Regions from separate parts of the Mesorhizobium kamtschaticum genome, predicted to be linked through region 3. Evidence: predicted binding sites of a transcription regulator. Region 3 holds the regulator's gene; each other region holds the start of a gene.
What was found. Region 3 encodes PhoB, which activates phosphate uptake and scavenging genes when phosphate is short. Its sites were predicted from a motif close to TGTCATNNANCTGTCAT; they were not measured.
Positions count from the first base shown of each region.

Region 1: a site for PhoB is predicted at 2,266-2,282, ahead of AC0V7N_RS22980 (PhoX family protein). Genes of this name have one in related genera too.
Region 2: a site for PhoB is predicted at 2,211-2,227, ahead of AC0V7N_RS03230 (DUF1045 domain-containing protein). Genes of this name have one in related genera too.
Region 4: a site for PhoB is predicted at 2,929-2,945, ahead of AC0V7N_RS35330 (ceramide glucosyltransferase). Genes of this name have one in related genera too.

Region 1 covers NZ_CM149691.1:4,654,925-4,659,533, reverse strand. The annotation lists gene AC0V7N_RS22990 (hypothetical protein) at 308-715, shown strand; gene AC0V7N_RS22985 (IS5 family transposase) at 733-2,085, opposite strand; gene AC0V7N_RS22980 (PhoX family protein) at 2,339-4,252, shown strand; gene AC0V7N_RS22975 (GMC oxidoreductase) at 4,316-4,609, opposite strand, start outside.
Region 2 covers NZ_CM149691.1:688,499-693,107, forward strand. The annotation lists partial or broken gene iolE (myo-inosose-2 dehydratase) at 1-675, shown strand, start outside; gene AC0V7N_RS03220 (DUF3329 domain-containing protein) at 719-931, shown strand; gene iolB (5-deoxy-glucuronate isomerase) at 1,302-2,114, shown strand; gene AC0V7N_RS03230 (DUF1045 domain-containing protein) at 2,354-3,061, shown strand; gene AC0V7N_RS03235 (alpha-D-ribose 1-methylphosphonate 5-triphosphate diphosphatase) at 3,113-4,252, shown strand; gene phnN (phosphonate metabolism protein/1,5-bisphosphokinase (PRPP-forming) PhnN) at 4,249-4,609, shown strand, end outside.
Region 3 covers NZ_CM149691.1:1,791,078-1,795,686, reverse strand. The annotation lists gene xylF (D-xylose ABC transporter substrate-binding protein) at 1-262, opposite strand, end outside; gene AC0V7N_RS08825 (ROK family protein) at 533-1,777, shown strand; gene AC0V7N_RS08820 (DUF6881 domain-containing protein) at 1,793-2,137, shown strand; gene phoB (phosphate regulon transcriptional regulator PhoB) at 2,153-2,842, opposite strand; gene phoU (phosphate signaling complex protein PhoU) at 2,862-3,569, opposite strand; gene pstB (phosphate ABC transporter ATP-binding protein PstB) at 3,595-4,398, opposite strand; gene pstA (phosphate ABC transporter permease PstA) at 4,395-4,609, opposite strand, start outside.
Region 4 covers NZ_CM149691.1:7,190,473-7,195,081, reverse strand. The annotation lists gene AC0V7N_RS35350 (aspartate aminotransferase family protein) at 1-44, shown strand, start outside; gene argF (ornithine carbamoyltransferase) at 61-972, shown strand; gene AC0V7N_RS35340 (Hsp33 family molecular chaperone) at 1,119-2,150, shown strand; gene apaG (Co2+/Mg2+ efflux facilitator ApaG/CorD) at 2,433-2,825, opposite strand; gene AC0V7N_RS35330 (ceramide glucosyltransferase) at 3,047-4,198, shown strand; gene AC0V7N_RS35325 (O-succinylhomoserine sulfhydrylase) at 4,231-4,609, opposite strand, start outside.

The DNA.
Region 1 (4,609 bases), 2.9 Mb from region 3:
GACTCCCAAGCTGGTTGATTGCACCGCAACAATGCAATGCAACCCCCATGCCAACCGCTTAGGGGACGCTGAAAAGCGACAAATAGCCAAACGTTATCAGCGCGTTATTATATTAGATTGAACAAACAAAAGAGAGCCGGTTAAAAATTGGTTGAGGGAAATTTGCGCAGCGCACACGGCGTCTGCCTAATTTTCGCCCAATTTTACCAAATGCCTAGATTTTGGCCTCAACACGCAGGTCGCGGACGACAAATGTTGCGGCGCGGCGCAAAAATAGGGCAAGCTCGCTCCTCAACCGAGCAACGTCATGGCATCCCTGATTTCACGCATTTTGATCGGCATCGTGTTTCTGGCAACAGCGACCGGGGCAGCACGGGCCGACTTCAGTGACGGCAAGATGCCCGATGGCACCTATCACTGCGAAGTCTACCTGCTCGGCATGTTCCTCAACCTTGGCGACATCACCATCAAGGGAAATGTCTACACCGGCCCTGTCACCTTCGGGACCGTCCAACAGGGCTATAATTACCAGATGGACGCAAACGGCGTGATCTCCTGGCTGGGACCGCTCGGCGGCTACACCACCGGCGGCAACGCGCTGTCGATGACCCAGGCAACGCTGGATGGCCAGAGCCCGCCCTCCTTCGACATCATCATGAAGCAGCCCGACGGCGCCTTCACCGCCTCGACCTGCACCAAGGGAGGCAATCAGTAGTCGGCCCTGAATAACGGCTAAGGCGTTGATATTCCGAACGCGTGAAGACGGGTGGAAGCATCCGATTTCGCAGTTTTCGGCTGGAGTGCTTGCAGGCACCAGGCAAGCCAAAGCGCGAGAACCGTGAGGACCAGGCGCAGATTGTGGCCTGCGGCGACGAGCAGCGCATTGGTCGCATCGCCATCATGGCCGAGGAGGAAGTTGCGGTCCAGTCGGCCGTCGGTCTTCATGTGACCGATGGTGGCCTCGATGGCCGATCGTCGTTTCAGTTCCCGACACATGGTGGCCGTCAGGCCACGCTTGCGGCCGGCGACCATCACCGATCCCGCGCCGGCATAATCGTGGCCGCGATAGCCCTTGTCGACGTAGATGCGGTCCGGCTCGACGCCGCCAATCTGCGCGGCCTGATCGACCGTTGCTGCGAGCGTGTGGCCATCATACGGATTGCCCTCGAACGCCTTGGCCGCCAGCACGAGGCCCTCGCGGTTGGTTGCCGCGATCCCGACCTTGCAGCCGAATTCGTAAGGGTTGCGGGCTTTGCCCTTCGAGATGCAGACCACCTCGGGCGCGTGCAGGGAATAGATCTTGTTCCTGTCCTTCGGCTTCTGCGCCAAGAGCCGCTCGACGAGCCCGAGCAACGGGGCAAATCTGGCCTCGAGTTCGGCATTGCCGGCGATCTTGCGACCGACGTCGCGGAACACCCGGCCGAGATAGGTGCGAAGGCGCTTGAGTTCGCGACGCATCCGGCGGAACTGCCGGGCATGCGCATAGCGACCCGCCCGTACCGCCGCTGCCTTGGCCAGCCGCATGTGGCTCTGCCTGAGCATGATGCCGTACCGCTTGGCCTGACGCACCAGGATCTGGATTGCCTTGAGGTAGAGCCGGCTGTCGGTGGGGTGGGCGATCGCCTTCGGCTGCACCGTCGTGTCGACGGTGATCCGCTCCAGCGAACCGGGCTTCGCAGTCCCCGTCTCGAGTGCGACGTCGACGCTTGCCTTCAGCATTTCCTCCAGCCCCTCGGACCCGATCCGCTTGCGCCAGCGCGTCATCGTGCTGGCATCGATCGGCGGCTCGTGCTGGAAGAACTCGAAGCCGCAGAAAAACTGCCAGTACGGGTTCTCAACCCAACGCTCCACCATTTCTTCGTCGGACAGGTCGTGGACGTGCTTGAGGTAATGCAGACCGACCATCAGCCGCGTCGGCTTGGCCGGCCTGCCGATCGGGCGATAAAACCCGCCAAACGCTTCGTCAAAGCGCGACCACGGCATCAATGCCGACAACCGGACCAGCGGATGGCGCGGATTGATGATGGCATCGAGGCGCTCGCGGAACAAATCATTCTTACCGGACGACGGACGGGCTGGAAGCATTGCAAAAACACCAGGAAACGACGGGATCGAAGGTGGTTTCCGGCATTCTCCAATACTTCAAACCCGATGGGAATCCCTGCAACGCAAGGGATCCAAGAGTTTTTCAGGGCGAACTCAGTAGGCCTTTCCTCGGCGACGGCGCCGCCCCCATGCGGCCCGCAAGCCGTGTCCGCCTTCTCATGTCATCTGGATGTTGCCGAAGCTGGATAGGGCAGCGGTGCGCCGTCACCCATCCACATCGAGAGGCAGACACATGGCCAATTTCCCGTCTTCATCCTCCCCTGTCATTCGCGAAATCATCGCCGAACGCGTCTCGCGCCGGACCCTCCTGAAGGGCAGCCTTGCTTCCGGTGCGTTGATCGCCGGCGGCAGCTTTGTCGGCTCGCTGTTTGCTGGCGAGACACATGCGGCTGCAGCGCTTTCCACGATCGGCTTTCCCGAACTGAAGCGCGTCTATGACAAGACCCACGCCGCCGCCGAAGGTTACGAAACAACGATCGTCGCACGCTGGGGCGATCCGCTTGTCGCCGGCCTGGCGGATTTCGACGGCAACACGGTCCCAGCCGCCGAACAGGAAAAGCGCTTCGGCTATAACTGCGATTACATCGCCTTCCTGCCGCTGCCCAAGGGTTCGGTGAACTCTGATCATGGCCTGCTTTGCGTCAACAACGAATACATCTCGCCCAATGTGATGTTCCCCGGCATGACCGAGGACAACGCTGGCAAGACGATGAGCAAGGAACAGGTCGAGCTCGGCCTGGCGGCGATGGGTCATTCGATCGTCGAAATCATGTTCAAGGACGGCAAGTGGCAAACGGTCGAGGACAGCCCGCTCAACCGCCGCATCACCGCCAACACCGAGATGACCGTTTCCGGACCGGCGGCCGGCCATGCGCTGCTCAAGACATCCGCCGACGCGACCGGCACAAAAGTGCTTGGCACCAGCTACAATTGCAGCGGCGGCTTCACCCCCTGGGGCACCGTGCTGACCTGCGAGGAAGGCGTTTCCGATCTATTCGGCGGCGACCCGAAAAAGGCGCCGACCGCGAACATTCTCGACCGCTACGGCTTCGATGGCTCCGACATCTATGGTCGCGGCCGTTTCCATGACCGCTTCAACATCGACAAGGAGCCGAACGAGCCGAACCGCTTCGACTGGGTGGTGGAGATCGACCCTTATGATCCCCAATCGAAGCCGGTGAAGCGCACCGCCCTTGGCCGCATGTCGCACGAAGCCTCGACGGTCGTCCTCAACAAGGACGGCCGCATCGTCGTCTACATGGGCGACGACGACTATTTCGAATACATGTACCGCTACGTCTCGAACAAGGCCTACGACAAGGCGAACCCGGCTTCCAGCAACGGCCTCCTGGACGATGGCGTGCTCTCGGTCGCCCGTTACGACGCCGATGGCTCCATGACCTGGCTGCCGCTGGTTCACGGCCAGGGCAAGCTCACCGCCGAGAACGGCTTTGCCGACCAGGCCGAAGTGCTGTTGAAGACGCGCCTTGCTGCGGATGCCCTCGGCGCGACCCCGATGGACCGGCCGGAGGACATCGAGACCAATCCGGTCACCGGCCACGTCTACGCCGTCATGACCAAGAACAAGAAGCGCGACGAATCCAAGGTCAATCCGGCCAACACGCGGCCCGAAAACCTCTGGGGCCACATCGTCGAGCTGATCCCGCCTGGCGGCCGCGGCACCGAAGCCGACCACACCGCCGACAAATACGCTTGGGACCTGTTCGTGCTCTGCGGCAATCCCAAGGACGCGAAAGTCGGCGCCACCTTCCATCCCGACACGTCGGACAATGGCTGGTTCGTCTGCCCTGACAACATCACCTTCGACCCGGCCGGGCGGCTGTGGGTGGCAACCGATGGCGCCAATGATTTCGACCTCCCGGACGGCGTCTATGGCGTCGACACGGAAGGCCCGGCGCGCGGCCTGCCAAAGCTGCTGTTCACCTGCCCGCATGGCGCGGAAGCGACCGGCCCTTGCTTCACCCCGGATGGCACGACGCTGTTCCTTTCGGTCCAGCATCCCTCGGAGGATGCAGAAACGCTCGACAAGGCACAGTCGCTGTGGCCCGATTTCAAGGACGGCCAGCCGCCGCGGCCATCGGTCGTCGCCATCCGCCGCAAGGACGGCCAGCCGGTCGGGGCCTGAGGCTGCGAGGTCAAAAAAAGGCGCGGAACCCGTTGAGTTCCGCGCCAGCAGGCAGTCGGGAGGTCAGATGGTTTTCGCCGACATCTGGGCGGCGATGTAATCGGCCTGGCGGATTGCCAGCGAGACGATGGTCAGGGTCGGGTTTTCTGCGGCACCTGTCGTGAACTGGCTGCCGTCGGACACGAACAGGTTCTTGATGTCGTGCGCCTGGCCATGCTTGTTGACGACGCCGTCTTCCGCCTTCTCGCTCATCCGATTGGTGCCGAGATTGTGGGTCGAGGGATAGGGTGGCGTCGGGAAGGTGCGGGTGGCGCCGACCGCATCGTAAAGTGCGGTGGCCTGCTTGTAGGCATGGTT
Region 2 (4,609 bases), 1.1 Mb from region 3:
ACAAGGATCGCATCCAGCCGATGATCGACCTGTTCAAGGCGGTCAATGCGCCTTGCATCGTCTATGGCGAGGTCGGCCGCTCGATCCAGGGTGATCGCTCCAAGCCGCTCGCCACCAAGCCGAAACTTTCTAGCGATGAGATGAAAGCCTATGCAAGGCGCCTGACCGAGTTCGGCGAATGGTGCGCCGAACAAGGCATGCCGCTGTCCTATCACCATCACATGGCGGCGGTGGTCGAGACCGAGCCGGAGCTCGATGCCTTCATGCGCCATTCCGGCGAAGGCATTCCGCTGCTGCTCGACGCCGGACACCTGGCCTTTGCCGGCGGCGACGTGCTGCGCGCCATCGACAACCACCACAAGCGCATCAGCCATGTCCATGTGAAGGATGTGCGCATGGGCGTGATTGACGGGCTCGACCGCACCAAGCAGTCCTTCCTCGATGCCGTGGCGCTCGGCGCCTTCACCGTGCCAGGCGACGGCTCGCTGGATTTCGGCGCCATCGTGCAGCGCTTTGCCGACCATGGCTATGAAGGCTGGTTCGTGGTCGAGGCCGAGCAGGATCCGAAGAAGAACCCGCCGCTCAAGATGGCGCAGGTCGGCCACAAGGAGTTGATGCGGGTGATGACGGCTGCCGGCTACACGGTGGAAACCCGGAGGGTTTCCGAATGCCTGACGCGATGGGTTCACGGCGAAGCAGGTTGCTGTAGATTGGCGCGATGAAAGATTACGAGCACCCCTTCTTCCGCCCGCTATGGCGGCGTGTCGCCGTTGTCGCGGTCTGCGTCATCTGGTCGATCATCGAATTCGCCACCGGCACGCCGTTCTGGGGCGTCATCGCGCTCGGCTTTGCCGGTTATGCCGTCTGGCAGTTTTTTTATCTCTACAAGCCGGCCGAGGAGGCTAAGCCTCCGGCCGAGCCCAAGGAATGAAACGGTCGATGGCGCGGAAACACCTGTGGATAGGACACTTGATACCCGGCAAATCGCATACGTCGGCGATTGGCCGGAACGCTTCTCGCTTCGTCATCCTAGGGCGGAGCAAGGAGCACAGCGACGCAGCGCAGACCCTAGGATCCATGCCGTGAGTTTGAAGCTGGTGTGACGGTGCAGAACTCCGCTCCGCTTCGCCCTTCGGCCGAGGTCACGGAATGGATCCTAGGGTCTCCGCGACGGAGCTTCGCTCCTGCTTCGCCCTAGGATGACGAAGTTGAGAGGGCTTCGGCCAATCTCCGAAGTTTGTTCATCGAGCCTGAACCTTGGCCGCAAGCAGGCCTGAAAATCGAAGTGTAGGGAGAAAAAAATGTCGAAGCTGCTGGTGAAGGCCGACAAGGGCCATGGCCGCGTTGCCCATGTGACGCCGAAAAGCGCCGGCTGGACCTATGTCGGTTTCGACCTGCATCGGCTGCAACCCGGCGAGAGCGCCTCAGGCAAGACGGACGATCGCGAAATCTGCATGGTGTTCGTCACCGGCAAGGGCACCGCGAAAGCCGGCGGCAAGGATCTCGGCCTGCTCGGCGAGCGCATGTCGCCCTTCGAAGGCAAGCCGTGGTCGGTCTATGTTCCCCAGGGATCGGACTGGTCGGTGACGGCCGATACCGAGCTCGAACTCGCGGTCTGCTCGGCACCGGGCTTAAGCGGCGGACTGCCGGTCCGTGTGATCAGACCCGACGATCTTGGCCAGGAGGTGCGCGGCAAGGGCACCAACACGCGCTATGTCACCAACATCCTGCCGGAAGGCAAGCCTGCGGATTCCTTGCTGGTGGTCGAGGTCATCACGCCCGGCGGCCACACGTCGAGCTATCCGCCGCACAAGCACGACCAGGACAATCTGCCAGCCGAGTCCTATCTCGAGGAAACCTATTACCATCGCCTCAACCCGCCGCAGGGCTTTGCCTTCCAGCGCGTCTATACCGACGCCGACAAGGATGGCCATCGCGCGCTCGACGAAGCGATGGCGATCGAGGATGGCGATGTGGTGCTGGTGCCCAGGGGTTATCACCCCTGCGCTGCCTGCCATGGCTACGACCTCTATTATCTCAACGTCATGGCCGGGCCGAAGCGGACGTGGAAATTCCACAATGCACCCGAGCACGAATGGTTGATGAAGGCCTGACCGGTTCGAGATTCCGGCCGAACTTATTGGTCCAGCTGGGAAAAATCGTCGGCTAAGGACTTCTCGGGTCGATTTGCCTTCGAAAACCCTTCAAAGCTTCGTCAATCCGTCATGGAAATCACCTATGGCAGCGGGGCTAATGCATGTCGCCCAAAAGTGTGCAGCGGTTTTGGGGCGACGACATGCACCAAATGAAGACTTAAAGCGCGCATCGCGGCGCGCTTTAACGAGGACTTCCCATGCGTTATGCCATCTACTTCACCCCCCGGCAGGACGAACCGCTGGCGCGGATCGCCGCCAATTGGCTGGGCCGCGATCCGTTCGGCGCCGCGACCAGGCCGGTTGAGGCCGTGGCCGATCTGGCGGCGGCGGAAGTGGCCTTCCACACCGCTTCGGCACGCCGCTATGGTTTTCATGCGACGCTGAAAGCCCCCTTCCGCCTGGCTGCCAACGAGACCGAGACCTCGCTGCGCGCGGGGCTCGACCATTTTGCCGAAGCGACCCCGGTGGTGACGATCCCGCGTCTCGTCGTCAGCCAGATCGACAGCTTCTTCGCGCTGGTGCCGGAGGGGCCGCTGCCTTCGCTCAACCGTTTCGCCGACGATGTGGTGCGCGATTTCGACCGGTTTCGCGCGCCGCTGACCGAGGCCGAGATCGAACTGCGCAGCCCGGATTCGCTGAAGCCGGCCGAGTTCCGCAATCTCTGCCAGTGGGGCTACCCCTATGTCTTCGAGACTTTTCGTTTCCACATGACGCTGTCCGGCCGGGCCGGGCCACAGGAAAGCCCTCGTCTGCGCGCAGCAATCGACAGCCTGTTCGCGGAGGTGCTGCGGCAACCGGTGCTGGTCGACGCGCTGACGCTGTTTGTCGAACCCGAACCCGGTGCGCCGTTCATGGTGCTTTCCCAGCACGCGCTGGGACGTCGCCCGGCCAGAAAAATCGCCTGAATAACTCCAGCCGGAATAGCTCCGACCAGGAATAACCAAGGACTGCCTGAAATGACCGCCGAGACCGTTCTTTCCAACGCCCGCATCGTGCTTGCCGACGAAATCGTCAAGGGTTCACTGGTGCTGCGTGACGGCTTTATCGCCGGCATCGATGCAGGTTCTGGCCGGACCGGCGAGGATATGGGCGGCGACTATGTCATTCCCGGGCTGGTCGAACTGCACACCGACCATCTCGAGGGCCACTACGCACCACGGCCGAAGGTACGCTGGAACCCGATCGCCGCCGTGCTTGCCCATGACGCGCAGGTGGCGACCGCCGGTATCACCACCGTGCTCGACGCCTTGCGCGTCGGCATGGACGAGGACGCCGACCTGACATCGGACGATATCCGCAAGCTGGCCGACGCGATCGAGGACAGCGTCGCACAGGACCGGTTGCGAGCCGACCATTTCCTGCATCTGCGCTGCGAGGTTTCGGCGCCGGACTGCCTGCAGGCCTTCGCCAATTTCGATGAGGACGACCGGGTCAAACTGGCCTCGCTGATGGACCATGCGCCGGGCCAACGCCAGTTCGTCAATCTCGAAACCTATGCCTACTACTACCAGCGCAAGCTGAAATTGACCGACCGTGACTTCAAGCTGTTCTGCGAGAAGCGGATGGGTGAATCGGCGCGCAATTCAGCGCCGAACCGGGCGGTGATCGCCGCCGCCTGCCATGAGCGCGGTATCGTGCTCGCCAGCCATGACGACGCCACATCAGGCCACGTCGACGAGGCGATCGAGCAAGGCGTGCGGGTCGCCGAGTTTCCGACCACCGAAGAAGCGGCGCGCGCTTCGAAAGCCGCGGGCTTGGGCGTGCTGATGGGCGCGCCCAACGTCATGCGCGGCGCCTCGCATTCGGGCAATGTCTCGGCACGCACGCTGGCCAGCGACGGCCTGCTCGACATCCTGTCTTCAGACTATATTCCCTTCAGCCTGATCCAGTCCGCCTTCTTCCTCGGTGATATGGTCGAAGGCATTTCGCTGCCGCAAGCGGTCGCCATGGTGTCGAAGAACCCGGCCGATGCGGTTGGCCTCAAAGATCGCGGCATCATCGAGCAGGGCCGCAGGGCGGATCTGGTGCGCGTGCGCGTCGACGACCATGTTCCGGTGGTGCGCACCGTCTGGCGGCAGGGGCGCCGGGTTGCATGATGGTGTCAGCCTTGATCGAGCGTGAATTGTCCGCTGAAGCGTTTCCGATCCGCCATGGTGTCTTTGTCGCCGTCGTCGGCCCAAGCGGTGCCGGCAAGGACACGGTGATCGGCTATGCCCGCGCGCTCTTTGCCGACGAGAGCCGGCTGGAGTTCATCCGCCGCGTCATCACCCGGCCGAGTGATGCGGCAAGCGAGGATCACGACACGCTGGCCGACGCCGCCTTTGTCGAGGCCGAGGCCGACGGCGCCTTCGCCATTTCGTGGGAGGCGCATGGCCTGCGCTATGGTCTGCCGGCCGATGTCGACTGGTCGGTCGCCAACGGCCATGTTGCCGTCGCCAATGTGTCGCGCGCCA
Region 3 (4,609 bases):
TGATCAGCGAATTGGCGCCCTGCGAGATCAGGCTTTCGACATCGGTAAGCTGCTTGCCGGGATTGGACTGCGCATCGGCGGAGATGTACTTGTCGCCGGCGGCCTCGATCGCCTTCTTCATGGCGGCTTCGTCGGTCTTCCAGCGCTCTTCCTGGAAGTTGGACCACGAGACGCCGATGACCTTGTCCTTCGCCTGCGCGACCGACACAAGCGTCAGCGACATGGCGACACCCGCCAGGATGGCGGCTGTGAATCTCTTCATGATATTCCTCCCTGCGCCGAGTATGGCGCGACCAAACTGGCCCGAAGGCCGGCACAGAGGCTCTATTTTTTCGAGCCTCGAAAAAACACTGATCCAACACCGGAACGCTGTCAACAACGATTCTGATGGATTTTGATGCCCTTGTGAATTTTTTTCGAGCCTCGGAATAAATAAATGACAGGACGGGCCGCTTCTGCCAGTATTTGACCGTGTCGTCGGCAGCGTTCGAGGGGCCGGAGGAACCGCGGCGACCAGGAGGATGTGGGAAAGATGTCGGTCGGAATCCGCCACGACGATCTGCGCCGGCGCAACCGCGCCATGGTGATTACGGCCGTGCGCCGGGCCGGTCGGCCCTCGCGCACCGAGATCGCAGCGACCACCGGCCTCAGCCATTCGACCATATCGGCGATCTCTTCCGACCTGATCGGCGAAGGCATACTGGCCGAGAGCAAGCCGAGCGAGGCCGGCGCACTGAAACGCGGCAGGCCGCAGGTCGGCCTCGGCCTCAATCCGGAGGCCGCGGCTGTCATGACCGTGGTGCTGTCGCTGAATTTCCTCTCCGTCGCCGTCATCGACTATGCCGGCCAGGTGGTATCAGAGGAACAGCGCCGGCTGGACACGCTGACCATGTCGCGCGAAGCGCTGATCGGCGAATGCGTCGCCATCGTACGGCGGCGCCTCGACGATCCCGATATCGACGTGCGCAGCGTCGCTCGCATCGCGCTGGCGATCCAGGGCATCACCGACACCGAGGCCCGGGCGATGCTCTGGTCGCCGATCACGCCGCAGACCGACATCGCCTTCGCCGACATACTCGAAGCCGAGTTCCGCATCCCCGCCACCATGGAGAACGACTGCAACATGATGGCGGTGGCGCTGCGCTGGCGCGATCCCGAGCGCTACCGCGACGACTTCATCGCCATCCTTCTGTCGCACGGCATCGGCATGGGCCTGGTGCTGAAGGGCGAGCTGTTCACCGGCACTCATTCCTCGGGCGGCGAGTTCGGCCACATGATCCACCGGCCAGGCGGCGCGCTCTGCCGCTGCGGGCGCCGCGGCTGCGTCGAGGCCTATGCCGGCAACTATGCCATCTGGCGCAACGCCAGGCAGCTCAGTGAGGACACCGAGCCGGTCGCCGACGTCAGCGACACGCAGATGCGGGCACTCGCCGCCACCGCAAGGGAAAGAGACGGACCTGAGCGCGAAGCCTACCGCAAGGCCGGCGAGGCACTGGGCTATGGCCTCGGCAGCCTGTTCGCGCTGATCGATCCCGCACCCGTCGCCATGGTCGGCGTCAGTGCCGCCGCCTTCGACCTGATCGAGCCGGCATTGCGCGAGGCCATCGCCCAGACCGCCGGCGGCCAGCACTCGAAATCGATTTCCTTCGACACCGAACCGAACGAACTGCCGCTGATCCGCGAGGGCTGCGCCATGCGTGCGCTGACCTTCGTCGACCAGGAGATTTTCGCACCGGGCGTGCAGGCACGAGCTGGCGCCGGAAAGAGCGTGGCCTGAGCACGACCGATGTCCATGATGAAGAGCTACAAGAACCGACTTGGCGTGACATATTACCTGCCGGACTTCGGCCCTCCCGTTCACTGGCTCATGAATGTCTCGTCCGGAGACCCGGATCTGCCAGTCGTGTACTATTTCGAATGCGATGCTGAGAACCTTGGTTGTCGGGCAATCCACGTATACGCCGATGGTCGCGTGCTCCTCGCATATCCCGGAGGCCTCAACGGCGATCACCTGCCCGAAGGGGAACTGCCGACAGTAGAAGAGGTCGAGCAAGGTGACTGGCAAGTCCGCGAGATCACCAAAGCTGAATTCGACGCGCTTTGGGCTGCGCTGTCTCGCCTGGAAGGCACCGAGTGAACCCCAGACCGCCGTCTAATCTTCCCGAATAGCGTAGCCCGCACCGCGGATGGTGCGGATGACGTCCGGCATGCGGCCATTGTTGACCGCCTTGCGCAGCCGGCCGACATGCACGTCCACCGTGCGCTCGTCGATGTAGATCGTCTCGCCCCAGACATTGTCGAGCAGCTGGCTGCGCGAGAACACGCGGCCGGGATGGCGCATCATGAATTCGAGCAGACGGAATTCGGTCGGCCCGAGCCGGATCTCGCTCTTCTTGCGATAGACCCGGTGCGATTCACGGTCGAGCACGATGTCGCCGACCTTGAGCACACTGGACAGAACTTCCGGCTTGGCGCGGCGCAGCAGCGCCTTGACGCGAGCCATGAATTCCGGCGTCGAGAACGGCTTGACCAGATAGTCGTCGGCGCCGGTGGAGAGCCCACGTACGCGGTCGCTTTCTTCACCCCGCGCGGTCAGCATGATGATCGGCAGCCGCTCGGTCTCGGGCCGCATCCGCAGGCGCCGACAGAGTTCGATGCCGGACACCGCCGGCACCATCCAGTCGAGCACCAGAAGGTCGGGCACGTTCTCCTGCAGGCGGATTTCAGCCTCGTCGCCGCGCGGCACCACCTCCACCTGGTAGCCTTCGGATTCAAGATTGTAACGGAGCAGCACCCCCAGCGGCTCCTCATCCTCCACCACCATAATGCGTGGCGCGATCATCGATTGGTCACCTCTTGCGTCAGGCCGCGGGCGCCGACATCGCCGTCTCGTCCTGCTTGGGACGATTAGCGGGCAACTGCGTGCCGGTCAGGACATAGTAGGCGTTTTCGGCAATGTTGGTCACGTGGTCGCCGATGCGTTCGAGATTCTTGGCGCAGAACAGCAGATGCGTGCAAGCCGTGATGTTGCGCGGATCCTCCATCATGTAGGTCAGCAGTTCGCGGAAGACGGAGGTGTATTTGACGTCGATGCGTTCGTCGTCGGCGCGCAGCTTCGCCAGTGCCGCGGCATCGCGCGCCGCATACTCTTCGATCACGCCCTGCACCTGGATCAGCACCAGCTGTGCCATAGCGTCGATGGAATGCGACAGGTCGCGCGGCGTGGCGCTGAGACCGACGGTGCCGACGCGCTTGGCGATGTTCTTGGCAAGGTCGCCAATGCGCTCGAGATCGCCAGCCATGCGGATCGAGCCGACGACATGACGCAGATCGTCGGCCATTGGCTGGCGCTTGGCGATCAGCGTGATGGCGCGGTCGTCGAGTTCGCGCTGGCGCGCGTCCATGATGGCATCGTCGGAGACCACGCGCTGTGCCAGCGCATTGTCGGAATTCAGCAGCGCCTTGGTGGCGCCACCGACCATCGAGCCGGCTAGATCGCCCATGTCGCTGATCAGCCTGCTGATCTGTCCGAGATCCTCGTCGAAGGCTGCGACTGTGTGTTCGGCCATGATCCTGGTCCTCGTATGCGTGAGATCAGCCGAAGCGGCCGGTGATGTAGTCTTGCGTGCGCTTCTCGCGAGGCGACGTGAAGATCTTCTCGGTTTTGTCGAACTCGACCAGTTCGCCCAGATACATGAAAGCAGTCTGCTTCGAGACGCGCGCCGCCTGCTGCATGTTGTGGGTGACGATGACGATCGTGTAGTCGGCCTGCAGCTCGTCGATCAGCTCCTCGATCTTGGCGGTCGACAGCGGGTCGAGCGCCGAGGCCGGCTCGTCGAGCAGGATGACTTCCGGCTTCACGGCCACGGTACGGGCGATGCACAGCCGCTGCTGCTGCCCGCCTGACAGGCTGAGGCCGCTGGCATTGAGCTTGTCCTTGACCTCGTTCCACAGGGCTGCGCGCTTCAGCGCCTGCTCAACGCGGCCGTCCATCTCGGCCTTGCTGATCTTCTCATAGAGCCTGACGCCGAAGGCGATGTTCTCATAGATCGACATCGGGAACGGCGTCGGCTTCTGGAACACCATTCCGATCTTGGTGCGCAGCAGGTTGAGGTCTTGCGAACGGTCGAGAACGTTCTGACCGTCGAGCAGCACCTGGCCCTCGGCGGTCTGCTTGGGATAGAGTTCATAGATGCGGTTGAAGACGCGCAGCAGCGTCGACTTTCCGCAACCCGACGGTCCGATGAAGGCGGTGACACTGCGCTCGGGCAGCGATAGCGTGATATCCTTCAGCGCCTTCGACTGGCCGTAGTAGAAGTTGAGGTTCTTGACCTCGATCTTTACCTTGGCGGCTGCCTCGGCGGCGATCGTCATGTCTGGAGACAACATCTGGCTCATTTGTCCTCTCTGCGTCCGGTCAGGCTGCGCGCAACGATGCTGAGCGCGAGAACCGTCAATGTGATGATGAGTGCGCCAGTCCAGGCCAGCTGCTGCCATTCCTCGTAAGGGCTGAGAGCGAACTGGAAGATGGTGACTGGCAGGCTGGCCATCGGCGCGTTGAGATTGCTCGACCAGAACTGGTTGTTCAGCGCCGTGAAAAGAAGGGGTG
Region 4 (4,609 bases), 1.9 Mb from region 3:
CCAAAGGCCTGGCGGATGCCATCGCCGCGGCCGCCGCGAAGTAATTCCGGAATATTGCTGATGTCAGTTCGCCATTTTACCGATCTCTCCACCGTTTCCGAGGGCGACCTGCGCTTCATGCTGGACGACGCGGTGGTGCGAAAGGCACGCCTCAAGGCCGGCGAGCGCACCAGGCCGCTCGACGGCAAGGTGCTGGCGATGATCTTCGACAAGCCATCGACGCGCACACGCGTCTCCTTCGACGTCGGCATGCGCCAGCTTGGCGGCGAGACCATCATGCTGACCGGCACCGAAATGCAGCTCGGCCGCTCCGAAACCATCGCCGACACCGCCAAGGTGCTGTCGCGCTATGTCGATGCCATCATGATCCGCACCACCTCGCATGAGCGACTGCTGGAACTGACCGAGAATGCCACCGTTCCGGTGATCAACGGGCTGACGGACGACACCCATCCCTGCCAGCTGATGGCCGACATCATGACCTTCGAGGAGCATCGCGGTCCGGTGGCCGGCAAGACCATCGCCTGGACCGGCGACGGCAACAATGTGCTGCATTCGCTGCTCGAAGCCTCGGCGCGGTTCCGCTTCAACCTCAACGTCGCCGTGCCCGAAGGCAGCGAGCCGGCGCAGAAGCATATCGACTGGTCCAAGGCGCATGGCGGCAAGCTGCATTTCACCCGCTCGCCCGAGGAAGCCGTCGACCAGGCCGACTGCATCGTCACCGATTGCTGGGTGTCGATGGGCCAGGAGCATCGCGCCCGCGGTCACAACGTGTTTTCGCCTTACCAGGTCAATGCCAAGCTGATGGCGCATGCCAAGCCGGATGCGCTGTTCATGCACTGCCTGCCGGCGCATCGCGGCGAGGAAGTGACGGACGAAGTCATCGACGGCCCGCATTCGGTGGTCTTCGACGAGGCCGAGAACCGGCTCCACGCCCAGAAGGCGGTGCTTGCCTGGTGTCTTGGTGCTTGAGATGTCTTGGGGCTTGAGATGTCTTGGGGCTTGAGATGTCGGGGCGCTTGAAGTGTCTGGGCGCTTGATCTGCGGGCGCGCGATGCCTATCTGCGCCGCATCACGCAAATCAAGCGCGTTTGGACGCATGTGCCTCTCCGGGTCGCATGGCCGCGCCCTGGAGCTTTGTCATGTTGGAAACGCATCAAGTGACTGAACATCACCCCAAACTCGGCGAGTTCGGCTATGCTGGCGACGATCATGTCGTGCCGTTCGAGGTCGGCCCGCTCGACGTGCGCGGCCGCACCGTGCAGCTCGGGCCGATGCTCGACGCCATCCTCAGCCGCCACGACTATCCCGAGCCGGTTGCCCGTCTGCTGGCGGAAGCCTGTGTGCTGACGGTGCTGCTCGGCACCTCGCTCAAATTCGAGGGCAAGTTCATCCTGCAGACCCGCACCGACGGGCCGGTTGACATGCTGGTGGCGGATTTCTCCACGCCCTCGGCGTTGCGCGCCTATGCACGCTTTGACGCCGACCGGCTGGAGGCTTTGGTCTCGGCGGGCGAAACGTCCCAGCAGACGCTGCTCGGTAGCGGCGTGCTGGCGCTGACCATCGACCAGGGCGCCCATACGCAACGCTATCAGGGCATCGTCCAGCTCGACGGCGAAACGCTGGAGGACGCGGCGCGCACCTATTTCCGCCAGTCGGAACAGATCCCGACGGATATCCGGCTCTCGGTTGCCAAGCTGTTGACGCCGGGTCCTGGCGGCGCGCGCGAACAGTGGCGCGCCGGTGGCATCCTGGCGCAGTTCCTGCCGCAGTCACCCGAGCGCATGCGCGTTCCGGACCTGCCCGGCGGCGATGGCGATCCGCGCGAGGAGATCCACGATCCGGCCGACAATTCCTGGCAGGAGCTGCTGGCGCTGCTCGGCACCATCGAGCCGACCGAGCTGATCGATCCGACGATCGGCGCCGAGCGGCTGCTCTATCGCCTGTTTCACGAGCATGGCGTGCGCGTCTTCGGCGGCGTCCCCGTCGCCGACCAGTGCTCATGCTCGCGCGACAAGATCCGCGGTATCCTCGAGGGTTTTTCCGCGCAGGAGATCAAGGACAGCACCGAGGATGGCGGCATCCACGTCGCCTGCGAATTCTGCTCGACGCAGTACGACTTCGATCCGGCGGAATTCGCGGCGCAATGACGAAGCTTCCTCTCCCCGTTCACGGGGAGGTGAGGAGTGGTCCGCACGGCGGATGAAAAGCCAATTGCTTGGCTTTTCAAACGACGAACGCCCGAAGGGTGGATGAGGGGCAGCGCGAACTTTGGCGAATAGCCGTGCGTGGACCACTCAGACGTTGTCGTGCATGGGAGATAATCTTCTGGGCTCGGCGCCGCCCCTCATTGCCCTGCCGGGCATTTCTCCCCGTATAGCGACGGGGAGAAAGACGCTGTCGGGGAGGACTTCGCTAATCGCCAGACTATTTCAATTCACCGTCCGCCTCGTCCCCGGCAGATCCAGCGAAAACGCCGGGATGGCGATATCGAAAGTCTCGCCCCGCTTGTTGCGCATCGTATAGCGCCCGACCATGATGCCTGACGGCGTCGAGAGCGGACAGCCGGACGTGTATTGATAGCTGTCGCCGGGATTGAGTTCGGGCTGGTCGCCGACGACGCCGGGGCCGCGCACTTCCTCGACCCGGCCGGCACCGTCGGTGATGTGCCAATAACGCGACATAAGCTGCACGAATTCGTCCGACTGGTTGTCGATCGTTATCTGATAGCCCCAGACATAGCGGTTCTCGGAAGGATCAGAGCGGTCCTCGAGGTAAAACGGCCTGACCTGCACTTCGATGTTGCGCGTGACGGCGCGGTACATAAGCGGCTCCAAAACAATCCGATACCTTTCGGCGCTCCTGGCGAGCAGGTCAACGTGCGCGTCTTGTCGCGCCTGGTCTTGAAAGGCAGGTGCCGGCAAAGAATGTCATTTAAGTGACACACGACAATGGTGGTGTACACGCACCGGGCGACTCGGCGCTCTGTCGAACTGTTGAAAACGGCCACGATGCGAGCCGTCTCTTCTGGAGTGACCAGATCTCGATGGAACTCACTCTCATAGCCGCCTCGCTTTCGACTGCTCTTATCCTTTCAAACGCTGCAAGCATCCTGCTCGCCGCTTCACAGCTGAAAAGGCGCACCACGATCGCACGGCTGGCCGGCAAATCGCCGCCGGTGTCGATTATCGTACCGTCGCGCGGCGTCGAGCCGTTCACGCAGGAGACGCTGGAACGCGCCTTCTCGCTCGACTGGCCGCGCTACGAGTTGATCTTCTGCGTTGCCCAAGCCGACGACCCCGTGGTCAGGTTGATCCGTGCCGCCATTGGCTGCTTTCCAAAAGTGCCGGCCCGGCTGTTGATCGGCGACGATCGCGTCAGTGCCAATCCCAAGCTCAACAATTGCGTCAAGGGCTGGGAGGCCGCGCGGCACAACTGGGTCGTCCTGGCCGACTCCAACGTGCTGATGCCGAGAGACTACATCCAGCATCTGATGGCGGCGTGGCGGACGGATACCGGCCTTGTCTGCTCGACACCGATCGGTTCGCGGCCGGATGGCTTCTGGGCCGAGGTCGAATGCGCCTTCCTCAACACGCTGCAGGCCCGGTGGCAGTATGCCGGCGAAGCGCTCGGCCTCGGCTTTGCCCAGGGCAAGAGCATGTTGTGGAACAAGCCGATGCTGGATGCCAATGGCGGCATCCGTGCGCTGGCCGCCGAAATCGCCGAGGACGCCGCCGCGACCAAGCTGGTGAACAGCCTCGGCCTGCGCGTCAATCTCGTCGCCGCGCCCTTCGAGCAGCCGCTCGGCCGGCGCAGGCTTGGCGTGATCTGGTCGCGCCAGGCCCGCTGGGCGCGCCTGCGCCGCGTTACCTTCCCGCTGTTCTTCGCGCCCGAAATCCTGACCGGCGCTGTGGTGCCGCTGGTGCTTGCACTGGTTGCGGCGGCAAGTGCCGGCGTCAGCCTGCCGCTGACGGCCATCGCCGTGCTGGCGGCCTTCTACCTTCCGGAATGCGCCCTGGCCTGGTCCAAGGGCTGGCACCTGTCGCCGCGCACGGTCGCGGCGATGATGGCGCGGGACTTGATGATTCCAGCCATGTGGGCCCGCGGCTGGCTCGGTGGCGCTGTCGACTGGCGCGGCAACGCGATGACCATCGGCACCAAGGCCGCCGAACTGGAAGAGACGCCGTCGCGCGCCTAGCTTCAGCGCGGGCGACGCTGCTTCGACTGGTTCTATTTCGCGGCCTTCAGCGCCTGTGCGATATCCTCCAGAAGATCGTCGGTGTCCTCCAGACCGACCGACAGCCTGAGCGTGCCAGGCCCGATGCCGAGTTCGGCGCGGGCCTCGTCGCTCAAATTCTTGTGCGTCGTCGTCGCCGGATGGGTGATCAGGCTCTTGGCATCGCCGAGATTGTTCGAGATAAGCACGATGTCGAGCGCGTTCTGCAAGGCGAAGGCCGCCTGCTTGCCGCCCTTGACGTCGAGGCAGATCAGCGTCGAACCACCCGACATCTGCTTCTTGACGATATCGGCCTGCGGGTGGTCGGCGCGGCCGGGATAGATGACGCGGGCGATCTGCGGCTGCTCGGCGAGGAAGTCGGCGATCTTGCCG